2 linked regions of the Verrucomicrobium spinosum DSM 4136 = JCM 18804 genome follow. The protein of the gene in region 1 interacts with the protein of each later gene in a pairwise test. Links are inferred from orthologs where the notes say so. Each region holds a gene or a part of one and is shown in the gene's direction. Other genes may lie near its edges.

Region 1 (2,983 bases):
CCGCTGGCTGAAATGTTCGGCTACAGCACGACGATTCGCACGCTCTCCAGCGGTCGCGCATCCTACTCGATGCAGCCGTCCCATTTCGACCAGGTGCCGCAACAGATCGTGGACCAGATCGTTGAGCAGCGCGGTGGCAAGAAGGCCTAATTAACAACCAATATTTCAACCAGCGGGAGTACCCATCATGCAAAGCCAACGCATCAGAATCCGCCTGCGCGCCTATGACTATCGCGTCCTGGACAAGTCCACGGCCGAGATCGTCGAGACCGCCAAGCGCACCGGCGCCAAAGTCGCGGGACCTATCCCTCTTCCGACGCGCATTGAGAAGTTCAACGTGAACCGCTCACCGCACGTGGACAAGAAGTCGTCCGAACATTTCGAAATCCGCACGCACAAGCGCTTGCTGGACATCGTTGACCCGACCGCCCGCACCGTGGACGAGCTCAAGAAGCTCAACCTCCCGTCCGGCGTGGACATCACCATTCGCATCTAAGTCACACCTGAGGATTACCATCCATGAGCATCGGATTGATTGGCAAAAAAGTGGGGATGACCCAGGTTTACCTCAAGGACGGCAGCGCCGTCGCTGTGACGGTGATTGACGTGGCCGGCAACCAGGTTGTCCAGGTCAAGAACGCAGACAAGGACGGCTATACCGCCGTGCAAGTTGGCTATAGCGAAAAGAAGGAAAATCGCTGCTCCAAACCGGAGCTCGAGCACTTCAAGAAGCACAACGCCACGGCCAAGTATGTGGTTCGCGAGTTTCGCACGGAAGGGGAGGCACCAGAAGCCGGTTCCACCCTCGGTGCAGACAAATTTGCTGACGGTGAGTATGTCGATGTGATCGGCACCACCAAGGGCAAGGGTTTCTCCGGCGTTGTGAAGCGTTACAACTTCAAGGGCCAGCCCGCATCGCACGGTTCCATGATGCACCGCCGGACTGGTTCCATCGGTTGCCGTCTGACCCCAGGGCGTGTTTGGAAGAACCAGAAGATGCCCGGGCGTCATGGTTTCGACCGTCGCACGACGCAAAATCTCAAAGTGGTCCAGAGCCGTGCCGAAGACGGCGTGCTCCTGATCGCGGGCGCCGTTCCCGGACCGAATGGCAGCTATGTCATCGTCCGTCCTGCTATCAAGAAGCAGACCAAGAAGTAATTTGAAAGGAGTGCAGTCATCATGGCATCGAATGTATTAACGATCGACGCGGCCAAGCAGGCCAACGTGCAAGTGGTGGAGGGCCGCAAGGGTGCCCACGCATTGCATGACACCATCATCGCCTACCGCGCCAACCGCCGCCAGGGTAACGCCTCCACGAAGTCGCGCAATGAAGTTGCCGGCAGTGGCAAAAAGCTCTGGAAGCAGAAGGGAACAGGCCGCGCTCGTATGGGCAGCGCCCGCTCCCCGATCTGGAGTGGTGGTGGCGTGGTCTGGGGTCCCAAGCCCCGCGACTACTCCAAGAAGATTCCCCGTCAGGTGAAGACGCTTGCTTTCCGCACGGCGCTCACTTCCCGGATCAACGACGGAGATGTGCTGGTCACGGCTGACTTCCAGGTTTCCGATGGCAAGACCAAGAGCTTTGTCGCCGCCATCGCTGGCCTGACCGACGCCCGCAAGGTGTTGGTGCTCGCTGACAGCTTTGACGAACTGACATTCCGCAGCGGTCGCAACGTCCAGAACGTGCAGCTTATGGCCGCCACCGACGTGAATGCCGAGCACCTGCTCGCTTACGACAAGATCATCATCTCGGGCGCTGCCCTTGAAACCATCGCCCGGAGGACTGCCTAACATGAAAGACCTTTATCAAGTTATCAAGACCATCCGGTTGAGCGAAAAGGCCACCGTTCTTGGCGAAACTCTCAATGAGTACGTCTTCAACGTGGATCCCCGCGCCAACAAGCTTGAGATCAAGCAGGCTGTTGAGAAGATCTTTGGCAAAACGGTCGTCGGCGTCCGCACGATGAACTACGCCGGCAAGAAGAAGCGCGAACGTCGCGCCGACTTTGGCCGCACCAATCACTGGAAGAAAGCCGTCGTCCGGCTCAAAGACGGCGAGAAGATTGAACTCGCCTAGCCGACGGCCCGAGCAACCGCCAACCTATTTTTAAACCCAGCGTTATGGCTCTTACTACTTACAAGCCCAACACGCCCTCGAACCGCTACAAGCAGTGGCCTGGTTTTGAGGAAATCACCAAGAGCACCCCGGAGCCGAATCTCACGGTGGCCCTCCGCAAGAGCGGTGGTCGCAACAACACCGGACGCATCACGTGCCGCCACATTGGTGGTGGTCACAAGCGTCGGTACCGGCTCATTGATTTCAAGCGCTCCCGTCGTGACGACGTCGCCACCGTGGTTGGCATCGAATACGATCCGAACCGCTCCGCCCGCATCGCCCTCATCCAATTCGCCGACGGCCAGAAGAGCTATATCCTTGCTCCTGCCAAACTCGAAGTGGGTGCCAAGGTTGTCGCCGGTGAAAAAGCGGCTCCGGAAGTGGGCAATGCTCTTCCTCTGAGCAAAATTCCTCTTGGTACGCAGATTCACAACATCGAGATCACGCCGAACAAAGGTGGCCAGATTGCCCGCTCCGCTGGCCAGGCAGCCATCCTTTCCAACCGTGAAGGTGACTTCGCCCTCGTGCGTCTTCCCTCCGGTGAGATTCGCAAGATCCTTGCGGTGTGTTTTGCAACCATCGGTCAGGTGGGCAACGTGGAACACATGAACGTGGTCAGCGGCAAAGCCGGCCGTACTCGCTGGCAGGGTGTTCGCCCGACCGTTCGCGGTATGTGCATGAACCCCATCGACCACCCGAACGGTGGTGGTGAAGGTCGCTCCAAGTCCGGTGGTGGTCGCCAGCACCTGCTCAGCCCCTGGGGTCATGCGAAGGGTCAGAAGACCCGCAAAAAGCGCAAGTACTCCAACCGTCTCATCGTGCAGGGCCGCAAAGGCAAGTAACTGCAACTTAGAAACTTACTGATTCAGC
Region 2 (6,786 bases), 5.5 Mb from region 1 along the record:
GCCGTCAGGATTGGCATTGTCGGTTCGCTGACGATGCATCTCCTGCTATTTCTGTTTGCGGCGCTATGGATGAGCATGGCACCCGCCCGTGAAGCCATGCTGGCTGACAGGGCCCAGGCCCCCGTTGAGGAGGAGACGCTTATCTTCCCGGACGACGTCCCTCCAGAGGTGACTGCGGAGCTGGAACCAGAGCCGGAGCCGGAGCCGGCCCCCACCCCTGAGCTGGAAAAGACGCCGCCGAAGCAGCAGTACGTCCGGACCACGCAAAACACAGAGAGCCCTGAGGCTCCCGCCAATGCCGCCTTCATGTCCGACCGGAACACGGTGGCGTCCTCCAAGCTGCTTCCAGAAAAAAATGGCGAGCCCGGCCGCCCCACGACCCGCGGCATGGATGAGCCGACCTTGGAACTGGCCAACCGGGAATACAAAGATGGCGAGATCAAGAACGACGCCGGCACCTCCATGAGCGGGATTCCCACCCTGCCGGCAGTGACGCTGGTGCCGCCATCCACCCCCAAGGCCCCCTCCCCGGCCGTTGCAGCGGTGCCCCCTCCTCCCGTGCCAGTGCAGGCCGTTCCTGAAGTGAAGCCAGCAGCCACGCCGCCAGCCCGTCTGGATCCGGTCATGACCTCTCCCTCCCTGGATGAGCCCCGGCTATCCCTGCCGGACATCGCCATGAAGGTGGATTCCCGCTCCGAGCAGATGGTGCGTGAGCTCGAGGCGCAGCTCCGCAAGGCAGACGCGGTGGACACCCCGCCACCTGCCCCCCGGACGCCCACCACCGCACTGGAAATGCGGACGCCATTGGACGGTGCCCAGCCCGGCATCCCCCAGCCCCCCCTTCCTGAAGGTGCCTCCCCCAGCGACCGGTCCCCGCTGGTTCCGCCCGTACCAAAGTCTGAACTGGGAGCCTTCACCCCCCAGACCCGTACTAGCGCGACCAAGGGCACCATCAGCAATATCGGCTCGGAAGACTCCGTGGCGGCAGCGGCCACTCCGGTGGGGCGCTACATGCGCCAGGTGACAAGCGCCGTGGAGAAGAAGTGGCATTTTTACCGCAGCCGGGAAGCCGATGCGGTGGAGCCCGGACGTCTCAGCTTGAAGTTCTACGTCAACAAATATGGCAAGGTGGAGGACTTGAAATTCACCATGAAAGATGCCAATCCCTTGATGGAAGATTTCACCATTGAGGCCATCCTCAAGGCTGAAATTCCCCCTATCCCCCTGGACCTGGTTCCCATCCTGGACAGAGAGCGCCTGGAGATCAACTACGACATCGTCATCCATCCCTAATCACCTGCCCATGTTCGAACCTGTCTGCCTTGCCGTCCTTAGTAATGGATTAACGCACATCTGGAACTTCCTCGTGGGAGGAGGACAGGTGATGATCCTGATCGTGCTATGCTCGATCATTTCTGCGACGGTGATCATCATGAAGGCACTCCAGCTGCGGGACAGCATCCTGTTCCCCGCACATATTGAAGAGGAGATCCGCAAGATTGAACGCTATGCCACCACTGGAGACATCACCCCGCTCCAGAACATGCTGGAGGAAGACGGCAGCGTAGCCGCCCAGCTCGGCATCATCGCCATTTCCGGCAAACACGAAACGCGTGAGGAAAACAATGAGGCGTGCGAAACCGCCGCCCACGTGATCCTGCACAGGCTGGAAACAGGCGTACCGCTCCTGGAAGTCATCGTGACGGTCTCCCCGCTGCTCGGCCTGCTTGGCGCGGTGGTGGGCCTCGTGACGGTGTTCTCCACCTTCGGCACAGGCAATGTCGTACCCGACGCCGACACCCAGCAGGTGGCCAAGGGGATCGCCGAGGCGCTCCACAGCACCATCGCCGGCCTCTTGGTGGCCATCCCGACCGTCATCGCCCACGGCTACTTCAGCCGCAAGCTGGACGCCATCTCCGTGCGCATGGAGCTCATCCTCCGCCGCGCCATTCACGACTTCCACCGCCACTTCGAAGTGCGTCGCTCCCCGCTGGCTGGCCGCTATTGAGCCCTCCGCCCCTCCTTGCTAGAGAAAGAGACGAGAAGCGCTGAAGCCGCCCTCCCCGCATGAACATCCGCCGCAAAAAACGCACCACGCCCCAGATCCCCATCGTGGCTCTGGTGGACATCCTTGTGATCGTGCTGCTCTTCATCGTGGCGACCACGACGTTCCGTGAGCAGCGGACGCAGATGAAGATCAACCTGCCTACTTCCAAGACACTGGGCACCAGCGCCCCCTCCAAGGAAAAGCGGACCACCCTGGCCATCACACCAGAACGCAAAATCCTGCTCGATGGGACTGAAGTCACCGCTGACAAACTCGCCGAAGCGCTTGCCGCCCTGCGTGAGCGGGATCCCAAGGCCAAGTTGGAACTTCAGGCCGACAAGGAAACTCCGCTTGGACTCCTCGTCCGGGTGTGGGATTCTCTGAAATCCGCCGGCATTCCCATCAACGACGTGCCGGCCCGCATCCAGCGTGGCATGGTTGCCCCCGCAGCCTCTGCCGCCACGGTGGCCCCGTGATCCAGCTCCCATTCCAGGCCTGACACCCCGCTTTTGCGGAGTCCAGTTCACCGGATCTTGCCTGCGGATCGCCCTTCCGGCGGTCCGCAAGCGTTTCCAAAGTAAACAGACCCCAGTTAAATCTTCATACCCGTCATCATTCATGATCCTGCCCATTGTCATCTACGGCGACCCCGTTCTTCGCGTGAAGTGCAAGCCCATCACCGAAGTCACCGAGGAAATCCGGAAGCTGTCGCAGGACATGATTGAGACCATGCACAACGCCCGCGGCGTGGGTCTGGCTGCCCCGCAGGTCGGCATCGCCCTACAGCTCGCCGTGATAGAAGTGCCGCCAGATGACGAGTCCGTGACCTACGTCCGCCTCAATGGCGAGGACACCCCGCTGGCTGAAGCCATGCCGCTGATCTTCCTGAATCCCAAGCTGGATCACGGGAAAGAGAAAGCCATGGGGGAGGAAGGCTGCCTGAGCATTCCAGATCTGCGCAGCGAAGTCCGTCGCTCCGCCGGGGTGAAAGTGGAGTACCAGACGCTCGACGGAGAGACCCGGACCATCGAAGCGGACGGTCTCCTGGCCCGTGCACTGCAACACGAGATCGACCACCTCAACGGCATTCTCTTCATCGACCGTCTCTCCGCCGCCGCCAAGCTGGGCGTGCGCCGCAAGCTGAAGCGCCTGATGTTGGAGTGGGAAGAAGATGGATTGATCCCGTCGAAACGGTAGTTCGGTAAAACGGTGATTCAGTAATTCGGTAATTCGGTAATTCGGTAGGACAGTAAACCCGTGGGACGGGGAGAAAATTGGGGGCAGTTCGTAGTTCGTGGCTGGGTTCGTGAGAACCTGATCAGGCCGCTCGCCACCCAAGATCCGCTACTCACCCCACAGGGCCGCGCCACTCTCCGCACTTTCACGAGTGCAGCTACGAGCTGCGGCTGCACGGCCAAAGAGAGTCAGTCGTGGCTGGGTTCGTGAGAACCTGGTCAGGCCGCTCGTCACCCAGGATCCGCCGCTCACCCCACAGGGCCTCGCCACCCTCCGCACTTTCACAAGTGCAGCTACGAGCTTCAGCGGCGTGCCCAAAGAGCCTCAGTGGCTCAACTCCTCACAGAGCAGCCGCCGCGATGGAAGGTGATGGCTCCATCTCTGCGAAGGGCACACGCTGGTCACCCCAGGCCAGTTCAAGGAGTTTTCCGCTTGTGATGTTCCCCACCGGGGCGCAGGCGATGCCGCTTCCCGCGAACACCTGGCACACCTCATCCACGTTCTCCGGTGCGGCCGTCAGCAAATAGCCATAGCTAGGAAACGACAAGAGCCAGCGGCTGAGTTCAACATCCACCCCCTGCGGCTTGGGCAGTTGGTCCAACTGCAACACCGCTCCGGCCGCCGAAGTGGCCAGCAACATGGCCAGCGTACCCAGGACACCTCCGTTGCTGATATCCTTGCCTGCGGTGAGCAGCCCGGCCTCCGCAAGGCGAGGCAACAGCTTCAAATCCGTCTGCAACCGCTCCGGGGGCGAGCCCACGCTGGCATTCCAGAAAACAGTGCCCTCTCCACGATAAGCTCCGCGCAAGTCCACGGCCATCAACAGGGTGTCTCCCGGTCTGGCGTCGAAGCTCGTAATCAGCTTTTTCGCGCGGCCCACCACGGCTACAGCCAGCAGGGGAGTGCGCCCCTTGCCAAATCGCGTGGTGTGACCGCCGACAATAGGTACCCCGTACGCAGCAGACGCCGCCTGCATGCCGGCCCAAAGCTCCGAGGTCACGGGGGAGGACTCCTCGGTCCAGACCACATCCACAAGCGCGGTGGGAGTGCCGCCCATGGCGGCAATGTCGCTGAGGTTCACCATCACTGCGCTGTACCCGGCGAACCAGGGGTCGAATTCGATGAAACCTTCCATCATGCCCTCGGCCGCAAAGAGCAGGAAGCCGTCGCCATCTGGAATCGCAGCCGTGTCATCACCCACCGCGATCTTTTGAGCCACCCCCAGAGCAGGGGAATAGGCGGCGGCGATCTTGAGCTTCTCCGCCACATTCGGATGCTCGCGCAGGCTCAGGGCCAGAGATTCAAGCTGGTCGGGGGTCATGGTAAAGGCAGGAGGAAGGACGACACGCTCAAAAGGAAACGGAACTGAGGCCGCAGCCCAGCGTGTCATTCGCCCAGTCTCAAATCGGCACCTGCAGCTCAGGCCACCAGCTCTGCCGGAGGGTAGTGACCCAGTTCTGCCTCCATGTGGGCATGCACGCGCCCGTGCAGCACCCGTTCCTCCAGCTTGAGCCAGTGCAGGCGCTGAAAGAATCGCGCATTCTGTTCCTGCACGTTCGCCAGAAAGCGGTCACACCCAATGGCGTTGGCCGTGGACACCGCTTTGTAGATGAGGCCCGCCCCGAGCGCTCCAAAACCACGGTGCACCGGCTGATGATTCCGCACGCTCACCCCCGGGCTCATCTCCGTGAGGCGACGATGGGCCTTGTGCACACACAACCGACTCCCGTACCAGAGGCGGGGCTCGCGTTCATCGATCCGCACCGTGCCCACCACCTCATCCACCATGCCAGCCACCAGGGTGGCGCAGATGAGGGGAATGGCGTGGGCGTCCACCTCATCGCGATCATGCTCCACAAAGACACCCTGTTCTTCGCAGAAAACATCCCGTCTCAGATTCCAGTAGCCCTGTAGCTCCTGGGGAGTCGAGGCGATCTTGAACACAAAATCCCGGGGTTTATACTCTGGAAAAGGCTCAAAGAGCATGGCTCAAAAGGGGTGGAAGGTCTGTTGGGAAGTCTGCATAGGTTGTGCCAAGCGGGTGGACCATCACGAACCGAGGGCCAGTTCGTTGAGCTTGCGACCGGCCAGAGACTTGGTCGTGTTGTGCCGGGCCTCGACACAATCCGCGAGGAACCGGGCATCATCCGCCACCCCAGAGAACCGGCCGGAGCCCCAGGTGTGCTGCCAGGGCAGACCTAGGAAATAAACACCAGGGACGTCGGTCACGCCCCGCTGGTGGCTCGGGTAGCCCTTGCCGTCGAACACCGGGATCTCCAGCCAGCGGTAGTCTGTCTGGAAACCCATGCTCCAGATGATGGAACGGATGCCCGAGGCGGCGAAGTCGAGATCCGGCGACTCTGCGGGCGGCTGCCAGACCGGAACGTAGCGCTCCTCCTGCGGAACATCGATGCCACGTGAGGCGATGTACTTGTCGATCGTGTTCTTGATGCTGTCCGCCACGTTGTCAGCATTGTCGAGGTTCTGCTTCAAGTCGGTGCCGAACTTGAGCAGGCCCTGGCGCACCTCGAGCAGGCGGCCGTGCAGCTGCATGCCTTCCAGCGCGAACTTGCGCAGGTCGATGTCGCGACCGCCATCACGGCCCGTGACATAGTGGTTGGCCTTGGCCCGCACACGCTCCTTCAGCGGGTGCTCGTGCACCGGCAGGTTGTAGTAGCCCATCTCGTGCAGCCAGTCCACGACGTCCTTCCCGCGATAGCGCCGGGCAGTGCGGGGAGCGCCGCCCACGCAGAGATGCACTTTCCTTCCTTCGAGGTGCAGATCCTCTGCGATCTGGCAGCCAGACTGGCCGGTGCCAACCACCAGCACCGCCCCCTCCGGGAGGGCAGCGGGATTTTTGTAGTCGGAGGAGTGCATCTGCACGATGTCCTCGGGAAACTTCTCCGCCATCCGCGGGACCGTGGCGGTGTGGTAGCCGCCCGTGGCAATCACCACCTGCCCGGCGGTGAACTCACCCTCGCTGGTGCTTATTTCATAGATTCCAGTCTCATGGCGGCGCACCCGCTGCACGGTTACGCCCTCGCGCAGCGGGGGATTGAAGAGCTTCACATAATCCTCGATGTACTTGACGATCTCCTCCTTTTTCATGAAGCCGTTGGGATCGTCCCCAGAGTACTTGAACCCGGGCAGGGCGCATTGCCAGTTGGGCGTGACCAGGCAGAAGTTGTCCCATCGTTTGGAACGCCAGGCCTCGGCGAAGCGGTGTTTTTCAAAGATGAGGTGGTCGATGCCCCGTTCCTTGAGGCAGTAGCTCATGGAGAGGCCGGCCTGGCCTCCGCCAATGATGATGACGGGATAGTGATGGGTGGGCATGACGGACATGGCAGAAGGTAGGGATGCTCGGGCTCCTGGTTTCAGAGGCGGGGGAAAGGGGTCAGATGGAGAGGATGCGAACCGTTCCCTCCGGAGGCTGGTTCTTCGAGAAGTGCTCGATGTCGCTGATCTGGGCGGACGCGGAGGTGCAGTAGAATCCGAACTTGGCC

Evidence for each region.
Region 2: the proteins of rplD (region 1) and def interact in binary tests that used the Escherichia coli proteins (3 or more experiments, as listed by UniProt). The link is inferred for Verrucomicrobium spinosum DSM 4136 = JCM 18804 from one-to-one orthologs.

The regions. Positions count from the first base shown.
Region 1 is NZ_ABIZ01000001.1:5,535,314-5,538,296, reverse strand. It holds rplD (50S ribosomal protein L4), read left to right. Parts: upstream 1-1,179; coding sequence 1,180-1,788; downstream 1,789-2,983. Other genes in the region: rplB (50S ribosomal protein L2), read left to right, coding at 2,119-2,955; rplW (50S ribosomal protein L23), read left to right, coding at 1,790-2,074; rplC (50S ribosomal protein L3), read left to right, coding at 520-1,158; rpsJ (30S ribosomal protein S10), read left to right, coding at 188-496; fusA (elongation factor G), read left to right, coding at 1-150.
Region 2 is NZ_ABIZ01000001.1:38,005-44,790, reverse strand. The notes cover bases 1,712-4,454. They hold def (peptide deformylase), read left to right. Parts: upstream 1,712-2,665; coding sequence 2,666-3,244; downstream 3,245-4,454. Other genes in these bases: VSP_RS00175 (sll0787 family AIR synthase-like protein), read right to left, coding at 3,624-4,454; VSP_RS00185 (ExbD/TolR family protein), read left to right, coding at 2,068-2,523; VSP_RS00190 (MotA/TolQ/ExbB proton channel family protein), read left to right, coding at 1,712-2,008. Outside these bases: VSP_RS00195 (hypothetical protein), read left to right, coding at 34-1,293; more of VSP_RS00190, read left to right, coding at 1,304-1,711; more of VSP_RS00175, read right to left, coding at 4,455-4,604; VSP_RS00170 (MSMEG_0567/Sll0786 family nitrogen starvation N-acetyltransferase), read right to left, coding at 4,703-5,269; VSP_RS00165 (MSMEG_0569 family flavin-dependent oxidoreductase), read right to left, coding at 5,333-6,625; VSP_RS00160 (MSMEG_0570 family nitrogen starvation response protein), read right to left, coding at 6,678-6,786. UniProt on the Escherichia coli protein: Removes the formyl group from the N-terminal Met of newly synthesized proteins. Requires at least a dipeptide for an efficient rate of reaction. N-terminal L-methionine is a prerequisite for activity but the enzyme has broad specificity at other positions.